One region of the Micromonospora jinlongensis genome, then DNA from elsewhere that is predicted to be linked to it. Evidence: riboswitches for the same ligand, from Rfam matches in the RefSeq annotation. Region 1 holds a riboswitch; the other holds the start of a gene.
What was found. A riboswitch is a leader RNA that binds a small molecule or an ion and turns the genes downstream of it on or off. The one in region 1 is predicted to bind thiamine pyrophosphate.
Positions count from the first base shown of each region.

Region 2: it holds a riboswitch for thiamine pyrophosphate, as region 1 does, so the genes downstream of both, HNR22_RS12420 (ECF transporter S component) here and thiE (thiamine phosphate synthase) in region 1, are expected to answer to the same signal.

Region 1 is NZ_JACCHK010000001.1:3,577,366-3,582,685, forward strand. It holds gene thiD (bifunctional hydroxymethylpyrimidine kinase/phosphomethylpyrimidine kinase) at 1-92, opposite strand, end outside; gene HNR22_RS15685 (thiamine phosphate synthase) at 89-829, opposite strand; gene HNR22_RS15690 (thiazole synthase) at 826-1,605, opposite strand; gene thiS (sulfur carrier protein ThiS) at 1,602-1,802, opposite strand; gene thiO (glycine oxidase ThiO) at 1,793-2,971, opposite strand; gene thiE (thiamine phosphate synthase) at 2,965-3,591, opposite strand; TPP riboswitch at 3,586-3,695, opposite strand; gene HNR22_RS15710 (ThuA domain-containing protein) at 3,987-5,320, shown strand, end outside.
Region 2 is NZ_JACCHK010000001.1:2,883,185-2,888,504, reverse strand. It holds gene HNR22_RS12425 (ATP-binding cassette domain-containing protein) at 1-1,195, opposite strand, end outside; gene HNR22_RS12420 (ECF transporter S component) at 1,309-1,896, opposite strand; TPP riboswitch at 1,971-2,075, opposite strand; gene HNR22_RS12415 (alpha/beta fold hydrolase) at 2,184-3,014, shown strand; gene HNR22_RS12410 (AAC(3) family N-acetyltransferase) at 3,044-3,850, shown strand; gene HNR22_RS12405 (sugar isomerase domain-containing protein) at 3,847-4,596, shown strand; gene HNR22_RS12400 (DUF6328 family protein) at 4,778-5,281, shown strand.

The sequences.
Region 1 (5,320 bases):
CCCAGCGCGGCGAAGACCTTCAGGTCGGCCTGGATGCCCGCGCCGCCGCCGGAGTCTGAGCCGGCGATGGTGAGGATTGTGCTGGGGGTCACTTCTCCTCCTTGGTTGCGGTTTGGGGCTGCGGCCGACCGTGCCCACTCCGGGCGGTCAGGCTTGATCCCTGCGTGGGCACGGTCGGCCGCAGCCCTGACGTGGAGACCTGGGTGACCCCGCGCCGGGTTTGGGTCAGCACAGGGGTGACCGCCTCGACATAAGCGCTGGTCAGGGTGGCGGCTGTTTCGGCCGGGTTCGCGGATCGCATGAGTGCGCCCAGTACGGCTACTCCGGTGGCTCCCGCCTCGACGCAGGCGGTTACCTGTTCTGGGGTTTCCACTCCGCCCAGCGCCAGGATCGGCGCGTTGCTGATCCTGACCAGCTTTCGCAGGCCGGCCGGTCCTAGGGGTGGGCCGTAGCCCGGTTTTGTCTTTGTGGGCCAGATCGGGGAGACGGTTGCGTAGTGCTCGGTGGTCAGGCGGTTCAGCTCGGTTTCGTCGTGGCAGGAGCGGCCGACCAGGCTGTGGGTCGGCGGCGGGTACGGGCCGGCGGCGGGCAGGTGCACGGCGTCGCCGCCGAGCGGGTCGGGGCCGGCCACGACGAGGGTCCCGCCGACGTTGGCGAGGATCGCCCGCAGGTCGACGGCGAGCGCCGCGCGCTCGGCGCGGGGCAGGTCCTTCTCCCGCAGCACCACCCAGCGCACTCCCCCGGCCACGGCTCCCGCCACGACCCGGTCGAGCCCGCCCCGCGCGACGAGCCGGTCGGTCAACAGGACAACACCGGACGGCGGGGTCACAGGTCGGGTCTTCCCTCGTCGGGTGTGGACGGCAGCGCGTGGAAGCGTCGGGTGATCCGGCCGGCGCCTGCCGCCAGCCGGCCCGCCTCGACCGCGTACCGCATCGCGGTCGCCATCGCCACCGGGTCCTCGGCCCGGGTCACCGCGCTGGCCAGCAGCACCGCGTCGCAGCCCAACTCCATGGCCAGGGCGGCGTCGGAAGCGGTGCCGATGCCCGCGTCGAGGATCACCGGCACGTCCACCCCCTGCCGGATGAGCCGGATGTGGTGGGGGTTGCCGATGCCGAGCCCCGAACCGATCGGGGAACCGGCCGGCATCACCGCGGCACAGCCCACGTCGGCGAGCCGGCGGGCGAGCACCGGGTCGTCGCTGGTGTACGGCAGCACGGTGAAGCCGTCGGCCACCAGTTCCTCGGCGGCGCGGAGCAGTTCCACCCCGTCGGGCAGCAGCGTCCGCTCGTCGCCGATCACCTCCAGCTTGACCCAGTCGGTGTCGAACGCGTCCCGGGCCAGCCGGGCCACCTTCACCGCCTCGGTCGCGGTGTGGCAGCCGGCGGTGTTCGGCAACAGCCGTACCCCGCACCGGTCCAGCAGCTCCAGCAGCCCACCGGTGGAGCCCGGCGCGGTGCCCACCCGGCGCAGCGCCAGCGTGACCAGCTCGGTGCCGGACGCCCGGATCGCCTGTTCCAGCACGTGCAGGTTCGCGGCACCGCCGGTGCCGAGGATCAACCGCGAGGTGAACGTCTCCCCACCCAGCTCGAACGTCACGCCGCTCACCCGCCCTGCGCCGCGGTGAGCACCTCGACCCGGTCGCCGTCGCGCAGCACAGTGGCCGGCCAGCCGGCCCGGGGTACGACCTCGCCGTTCACCGCGACAGCCACCCCCCGCTGTTCGGGCACGATGTCGCGCACCAGGTCGGCCACCGACGCGCCACCGGGGACGCTGCGTCCGGCCCCGTTCACCGTCAACTCCACCGGTCCCCCTCCATCGTCGGTTCAGGTCCGCCCGTCGCGGCCGGCGTGCGATCGGCCGAGCCGACACGGAACCGTTCGGGTCCGAACGGCGCGAGCAGCGGGTCGGGCACGCCGTCGAGCACCAGCTCGGTGATCAGGTCGGCGGTGATCGGGGTGAGCACGATGCCGTGCCGGTGGTGCCCGGTGGCGGCCAGCACGTCCGGCCGGTCGGGCAACGGCCCGAGGATCGGCGCGTTGTCCGGCGTGCCGGGGCGCAGCCCGGCGACCGCCTCGACCAGGTCGTACTCGGCCAGCTCGGGCAGCAGGTCGACTCCGGCGCGGAGCAGGCGCTGCACCGCACCGGCGGTGACGGTGGTGTCGGCCCGTTCCTCGACCGTCGCGCCGAGCACGACCTCGCCGTCGGCGCGGGGCACCAGGTAGACGGGTTCGCCGTCGGCGTACCCCCGGATCACGCGCCGGAAGCCCGGCGCGACGCCGTCGGGCGCGCGGAGCCGGAGGATCTGGCCCTTCACCGGCCGGACGGGCAGGCCGGTGAGGGCGGCGGCCCCGCAGCCGGCGGCGACCACGGTGACTGTCGCTTCCACATCGGAGAGGTGCGCGACCGCCTGCGGCACCAGCACCGCGCCGGCCCGCTGGGCGGCCGTGCGCAGCGCCGGCACCAGTCGCCGGGGGTCGACCTGGTGGTCGGTGGGCGCGAGCGCGCCGCCGCGCAGCCGTGGTGCGAGCGCCGGCTCGCGGTCGCGCAGCTCGCTGGGGCGCAGTGGGGTCACCGGCAGGCCCAACCCCTGCTGGTACGCCCAGAGCCGGCGCGCCTCGGCCAGGTCGTCGCCGGTCAGCCCGACCATCAGGGTGCCCTCGGTCCGGTAGCCGATCGCGGTGCCGCTCGCCGCGGTCAGCTCGGCGGCGAACGCCGGCCAGCGGGCGGCCGACGCCAGCAGCAGCCCGGTCAGCTGTCGCTCACCGAAGTACGCCTCGGCGACCGGCGAGAGCATGCCGGCGGCCACCGCCGACGCCCCCGAGCCGGGCGCCGGATCATGCACCACCACGCGCAGCCCTCGGGCGGCGCAGCGCCAGGCGATCGCCAGCCCGATCGGCCCCGCCCCGACCACCGCGACGTCCGGCCGAGCCCGGTCGCTCGATCGTGCTGACTCCGACCGGCCGGTCAGCACGTCAGTGCCTCGATCAGCTCGGCGGTCGCCCGCGCCGGGTCGGCGGCAGCGGAGACCGCCCCGACGACCGCCACCCCGTACGCCCCGGCGGCCCGCAGCTCCGGGACCCGCTCGGCGGTCACGCCACCGATCGCGATGACCGGCACGTCGACGGCGTCGACGACGGCACGTACGCCCGCGGGCCCGATGGGATCCGGCAGGCCGGACTTGGTGCTGGTGGTGTGGCACGGCCCGACGCCCAGGTAGCTGGCTCCCGCCGCGACCGCCGCGGTCGCTGTTCCCGGCGCGCGGGCGGTGGCGCCCAGCACGCCGGCCGGGCCGAGCACCCGACGGGCGGCGGCGACCGGCAGGTCGTCGGCCCCGACGTGCCCACCGGCGGCACCGACCGCCAGCGCCACGTGCAACCGGTCGTTGACCAGGCAGGTCGCCCCGTACGGCACGCAGAGCGCCAGCACCCGCTGGGCCAGCTCGTACGCCTCGCGGTCGGTGGCGGAATCCTCGACCCGGACCTGCACCACCAGGTCGGCTCGGGCCACCGCGAGGGCGGCCCGGACCACGGTGAGCGGGTCTCGCCCGGGTCGGGTGTCGGTGATCAGATGCAGTCGCCCCAGGGACGGCACGGCAACGCTCCTCCCTGCGCCGGCATTATCCGGATCAGGTTCGACGGTCGGGGGCTGTCAGCCCCCCTCTCAGCCCGGTACACCGGGCTCCCGTGGGTTACTTGCGTGTCACCGTACGACAGATCCGCCGGTCTGCCAAGGCGGGTGTCGACGGGTCGAGAAGGCGGATTAGGTGGGGCGCTTCATCCCGGTCCTATTCGGAATGTCGCCCCCCGTTGCAGAACCGTTACCTGCCGGCATCTTGCCGGACATTGAGCCAGCCGAATTAATTTGTTCAGCGATTCGACAAAATGTTGGCGGGGGCACCGTGACGCGGTGTCACCACCGGCTCCATCAGGGACGGCCTTCGGCGAGCCGACTCCCGCGAGCTCTGTCACTACGACACAGGAGGCGGCGTGTCCCGTTCTCGTCGTGCCCGCGTACCCATCACCGCAACCCTGATCTCCCTGGCCATGGCCTCGACCACCCTGTTCGGCACGCCCGCCCAGGCGGCTGCCCAGGTCCCCCCACGGGATGCGAAAGCCGCAACCCCGGTCAGCCAGGTGGCGCCGAAAGCGCCAAAGGCCGCGGCCGATCCCTTCTCCGTCCTCGTCTTCTCCAAGACCGCCGGTTTCCGGCACGACTCCATCCCGACCGGCATCGCCGCCATCCAACAGCTCGGTGCCGCCAACGGATTCACCGTGGACAACTCCGAGGACGGCGCCGCATTCAACGACGCCAACCTGGCGAAGTACAAGGCGGTGATCTGGCTCTCCACCACCGGTGACGTGCTGAACGCCGAGCAGCAGGCGGCGTTCGAGCGCTACGTGAAGGCGGGCGGCGGCTACGTCGGCATCCACGCCGCATCGGACACCGAGTACAGCTGGGCCTGGTACGGCGACCTGGTCGGTGCGTACTTCGCCAACCACCCGCAGAACCAGCAGGCCACGGTCAAGGTGGAGGACCACGCCCACCCGTCCACGGCCGGGCTGCCGGACCGCTGGTCCCGGTTCGACGAGTGGTACAACTACCAGACCAACCCCCGGCCGGACGTGCACGTGCTCGCCAGCCTGGACGAGAAGAGCTACACCGCGGGCGCCGGTGCCATGGGGGCCGACCACCCGATCGCCTGGTGCCAGGACTTCGACGGCGGTCGATCCTGGTACACCGGAGGCGGGCACACCCGAGAGTCGTACGCCGAGCCCGAGTTCCTGTCCCACCTGCTCGGCGGCATCCGGACCGCGGCCGGTGTAGAGAACGCCGACTGCGGTGCCTCGAAGACCTCGAACTTCGAGAAGGTCTCCCTGGACAGCAACACCAGCAACCCGATGGAGCTGGACATCGCCGGAGACGGGCGCGTCTTCTACATCGAGCGCGACGGTCGCGTGCAGATCGTCAAGCCGGACACCGGCAGCACCGTCACCGCCGTCGACCTGGACGTCTTCACCGGCAACGAGGACGGCCTGATCGGCATCCGGCTCGACCCGGACTTCGCCACCAACAAGTGGGTGTATCTCTACTACGCCCCCAACGACGGGGTCACCCGCAACCTGCTGTCCCGCTTCACTGTCACCGGCGACACCATCGACCCGGCCAGCGAGAAGCAGGTGCTGCGGGTCGACACCCAGCGCAACACCTGCTGCCACGCTGGCGGCAGCATGGCCTTCGACAGCGCCGGCAACCTCTACCTGGCCACCGGTGACAACACCAACCCGTTCGAGTCGAGCGCGTACTCGCCGCTCGACGAGCG
Region 2 (5,320 bases), 690 kb from region 1:
CCCCGGAGAGGGTGTATGGGTTGGCGGCGGCGAGCCGATCCAGTCGTAGTCGCTCCAGCAGCCCGGCCACGGTCGCCCGCACTGCTGCCTCGGGTTGACCGGTGCGGCGCGGGCCGAGCGCCAGCTCGTCGAAGACGGTGCTCGTGACGAACTGGTGCTCCGGGTCCTGAAAGACCGACCCGATCCGGCGGGTCAGCGCGGGTGCCCGCCAACGGTGCGGGGGAGTGCGATGGTCCGCGCCGGCCAACCCGGCGGACGCGGTGACCCGGCCGGTGCCTGGCCGGAGCAGCCCGCCGAGCAGCAACGCCAGGGTGGACTTGCCGGCGCCGTTGGGTCCGCGTACGGCGAGGGCCTCTCCGGCGCGTACCGCGAGATCGGTGGAGGCCAGCCGGGGAGGCAGGCCGAGCCGGTCGGCGGTGAGCAACAGCTCGCCGGGGGCGGCGGTGGCCGGCCGGGGCGCGATGGGGTGACCCGGCACCCAGACTCCCTCGGCGGCCAGGGCGGCGCCGTGGGCGGCGAAGACCGCCTCGGGCGTGCCGTCCGCACGGACCCCGCCTCCCGGGTCCAGGACGACCACCCGGTCGACCAGTGGCAGCGCCTCGGCGACCCGGTGCTCGACCAGGATCAGCGTGGTGTCGGCGTCCAGCGCCCCGGCAACCGCCTGCCGGATCAGCTCGGCCCCGGCCGGGTCGAGATTCGCGGTCGGCTCGTCGAGCAGCAGCAGGCCGGGGCGCAGGGCCAGCGCGCCGGCCAGGGCCAGGCGTTGCTGCTCGCCGCCGGAGAGCGCGGCCGTGTTGCGGTCCCGGGAGTACGGGAAGCCGACCCGGTGCAGCGCCTCGTCCACCCGGGGCCAGATCTCGTCGGCGGGCACTCCCCGGTTCTCCAGCCCGAAGGCGACGTCGTCGCCGCAGCGGGCCATCACCAGTTGGGTTTCCGGGTCCTGGAAGACGATGCCGACCCGTTCCCGGCCCTTGCGGGGGTCGAGCCCGTCGATCTCGACGGTGCCCTCCTGCTCGCCGGAGTCCTCGGGCAGCAGTCCGGCCAGCGCGCTGAGCAGGGTGCTCTTGCCGGCCCCCGAGGGCCCGAGCAGCAGCACCCGCTCCCCGACCTCAACCCGCAGGTCGACCCCGCGCAGAGCCCACGCGCGCCGCCCAGCATGCCGCCAACCGAATCCGCGCAGCAGTACCCCGCCCACCAAACACCCCCTCCCAAGCCCCGGCTCCACCCTGCACGGTCGATCATGAGGTTGACGGTGGTTCTGAAGATCCATCCGCCCGTCAACCTCATGATCGACGCGAGTGGGCGGGGTCAGATCAGGGCGCGGTCCCGGCCTACCGGGAAACGGTCCAGGACACCGGTGTTGGCCAGGGCCCTGGTCAGCAGCCAGCCGCCGGCACCGGCGATCACCGTGGCGCTGACGATGGTGATCAGCGCGTACGGGATGCGGTAGTCGGCCAGCGCGTAGTCGACGTTCCAGATGAAGAAGTCGAACAACGCGGCGCTGAGACCGGTCAGCGCGCCGGCCACCACCGCGGTGGGCAGCCGGAACGACCGGTACCGGAAAGCGGCGAACGCCAGCTCGGCGCCAATGCCCTGCACGATGCCCTGCGGGATCACCGTGCCGGCCCACTGGCTGCCCAGCAGCGCGGAGAGGACCGCGGCCACCGTCTCGCAGTAGAGCGCGGCACCGGGCTTGCGGATGACCAGACCGCCGATCACGGCCGGCATCAACCAGACGCCGTACAGCAGCGCCTGCGCCGGCGGGAAGAAGGCGAACGCACCCTCGGTGGCGCTCCAGACCAGGCCCCACGCCCAGAAGATGACGCCGAAGGCGACCGCGATCACCGAGGCGACCACGATGTCGATGGTCCGCCAACGGTTGGTGGTGTTGTCCATGCTGTGCTCCCAGTTCAGTAAATCGAACCAGGAGAAGACGCACGCCGCGTCCGGTGGCACCGGACTGCGGCGCGGCTGGAGGTCGACCGAACTCCCTGCGCTGGCATTACCCAGATCAGGTTCGAGGGTCTGCGGGCGTGCCCGCACTCTCAGCGCTGTGCGCTCCCCTGTCGGATGTGAAGTTGTCTCGCTGACGCTAACACCGACCTGAGCCGCTGGCCCAGGAGGGCATCCGCCTGACCTGCGGCGAGCAGCCGGCCCGTCGTCGGCTGGGTACGCTTCCGATCATGCGGGTTGACGCGCGAGGCTTCACGTTCGAGGTAACCGCCGGTGGTCCGCCGGAGGGCGTACCCGTCCTGCTGTTGCACGGGTTCCCCCAGCACAGCGGCGAGTGGGACGAGGTCGTGCCGGCGCTGCACGCGGCCGGGCTGGGCACGTACGCGCTGGACCAGCGCGGTTACTCGCCGGGTGCCCGGCCCACGGCGGTGGCTGACTACCGGATCCCCGAGCTGGTCGCCGACGTCGTGGCGGTGCTCGACGCCCTCGGGTTGGACGCCGTCCACCTTGTCGGCCACGACTGGGGCGCGATCGTGGCCTGGGCGGTCGCCGCCGGGCACCCCGAGCGGGTCCGCACACTGACCGCGGTGTCCGTGCCACATCCGGCGGCCATGGCGCACGCCCTGGCCAACGACAGCCAGCAGAAGGCCCGCTCGTCGTACATCGCGCTGTTCCGTAAGCCGGACAAGGCGGAGAAGGTGCTGCTGGCGTGGCACGCCACCGCGCTGCGCAAACTGCTCGGCGGGGTGGGCGACGGGCCGCGGGTGGACCGCTACGCCGACCCGATGCGCGAGCCGGGAGCCCTCACCGCCGCACTGAACTGGTACCGGGCGATGTCCCGCTCCGACCTGGCGGCGGTCGGCCCGGTCGCGGTGCCCACCACGTACGTCTGGAGTGACCGGGACGTCGCCATCGGCCGGACCGCCGCCGAGGCGTGTGCGGCGAACGTCACCGGGGACTACCGCTTCGTGCAACTGGCCGGGGTGAGCCACTGGATCCCGGACGCGGCCCCGGGCCCGCTCGCCGAGGCGATCCTGGCCCGAGTCAGCGCAACGGCCTGAGTCGTGCGGGTCAGCGGGGGAGGACCATCATGACGACGGACGGCAGCGGGCCGGGCAGCCGCCGCTCGATCGCCGCGCAGCTACGCCTGCTGGGCGTACGCCCCGGCGCGACGCTGCTGGTGCACGCCGGCCTCCGTCCGCTGGGATTCATCAGCGGTGGTCCGCACGCGGTGGTGCTGGCCCTGCGTGACGCGCTCGGCCCGGACGGCACGATCGTCGTGCCCACCCACACACCGGAGAACAGCGACCCCGCCCAGTGGCGCAACCCGCCGGTGCCGGCGGACTGGTGGCCGCTGATCCGCTCGGAGATGCCCGGCTTCGACCCGGCGATCACCCCGAGCCGGTTCATGGGGGCGCTCGCCGAGACGGTCCGCGGCTGGCCCGGCGCTCTGCGCAGCTCGCATCCCCAGGTGTCGTTCGCCGCGCTCGGGCCGGCCGCCGAGCAGGTGGTGGCCGGGCACGCCCTGGCCGACATGCTCGGCGAGCAGTCCCCGCTGGCCCGGCTCTACGACCTGGACGCCGACGTGTTGCTGCTCGGTGTCGGCCACTCGGCGAGCACCTCGCTGCACCTGGCCGAATACCGCCGCGCCGGCTCACCTCGGGAGCGGGTCGGCGCCGCGGTGCGCACCGCCGACGGCGGCCGGGAGTGGGTGTGGTGGCAGGACGTACGGCTCGACGCGGGTGACTTCGACGCGTTGGGCGCGGCCCTGGAGGCCACCGGAGAGGTTCGCACCGGCCCGGTGGGTGCCGGGACCGGCAGGTTGATGCGCCAGCGGGCGGCGGTCGACTTCGCGGTGCACTGGTTGGCCCGCAATCGGACGACGGAGGACGCATGACGGTGAGTGCCGAGGACTACCTGGCCGTGGTGACCGAGACGATCGGCCGGGTGGCCGAAAGCCAGCGGGAGGCGGTGGGGCGGGCCGCGGATCTGATCGCCGACGCCGTACGCGCCGACGGCGTGGTGCACGCGTTCGGCACCGGGCACTCGGAGGCCCTCGCCATGGAGATCGCCGGCCGGGCGGGCGGTCTGGTGCCGACCAACCGGATCGCGCTCCGCGACCTGGTGCTGCTCGGCGGCGAACCGGCCGATCGGCTGGGCCCGATGCTGGAGCGGGACCCGTCGGTCGCGCACCGCCTCTACGAGCTGGCGCCGGTGCAGCCCACCGATGTCTTCGTGCTCGCCTCGAACTCCGGGGTCAACGGCGCGATGGTGGAGTTCGCCACGCTGGTCAAGGAACGCGGCCACGGGCTGGTCGCCATCACCTCCGCGCAGCACTCCGGTCGGATGACCTCCCGGCACCCGTCGGGGCGCAAGCTGGGCGACCTCGCCGACGTGGTGCTCGACAACGGCGCCCCGTACGGCGACGCGACGCTGCCGCTTCCCGGTGGTGGCGCGGTCGGCGCGGTCTCCTCGATCACCGCTGCGCTGCTCGCCCAGCAGATCACCGTGGAGGTGGTGGCGCGGTTGCTGGCAGCGGGGGAGCGTCCACCGGTCTACCTGTCGGCGAACATCCCGGACGGCGACGCGCACAACACGGCGTTGGAGGCCCGGTACGCGGGCCGCATCCGTCGCGGGTCCTGACGCCGCCGCGCGGTGCTCACGGTCGGCCCGGCATCGATTCTCGCTGCTGCTGGTGACCGACCTGCGTCCCCGAGGTGAACGGGAGATGTCGTGAACTTGTTTCGCGCTCGGGCGGGTGGGGCATTGGCGTTGCTGCCGGCGGCCGGGACCGCCGGCAGTAGCGTCTCACCGGAGGTAGCGCGTGTCCAAGGAGACCGACAAGCAGCGTTGGCAGCGCAATTTCGCCGACCTGCTCCAGGAGTTGCGGGTCGCACAGACCGGCGTGCAGATCCTCTTCGCCTTCCTGCTCACCCTGCCGTTCAGCAACGGGTTCACCGAGACCACGGAGTTCCAGCGGGACGTCTACATCGTGGCGTTGCTCGCGGCGGCCGCCGCCACCGCGCTGATCATCTCGCCGGTGGCGTTCCACCGGGCGCTGTTCCGGCAGGGGCGCAAGCCGGAGCTGGTGCGCTTCGCGCACCGGATGGCCACCGGTGGTCTCGCCTTCATGCTGGTCGCGATGGTCAGCGCGGTGCTGCTGATCACCGACTTCGTGCTGGACCGGCCGATCGCCTTCCTGCTCAGCGCGCTGACCGGTCTCTGGTTCCTGATGTTCTGGATGATCCTGCCGTTCGCCCGGCGCAGCTGGGGTGAGGACGACATCGACGATGATGACGACGACCCGGACACGATCGCCGGTCGCTGATCGCTGATCGCTGATCGCGCAGATCTTTACGCAGCGCTA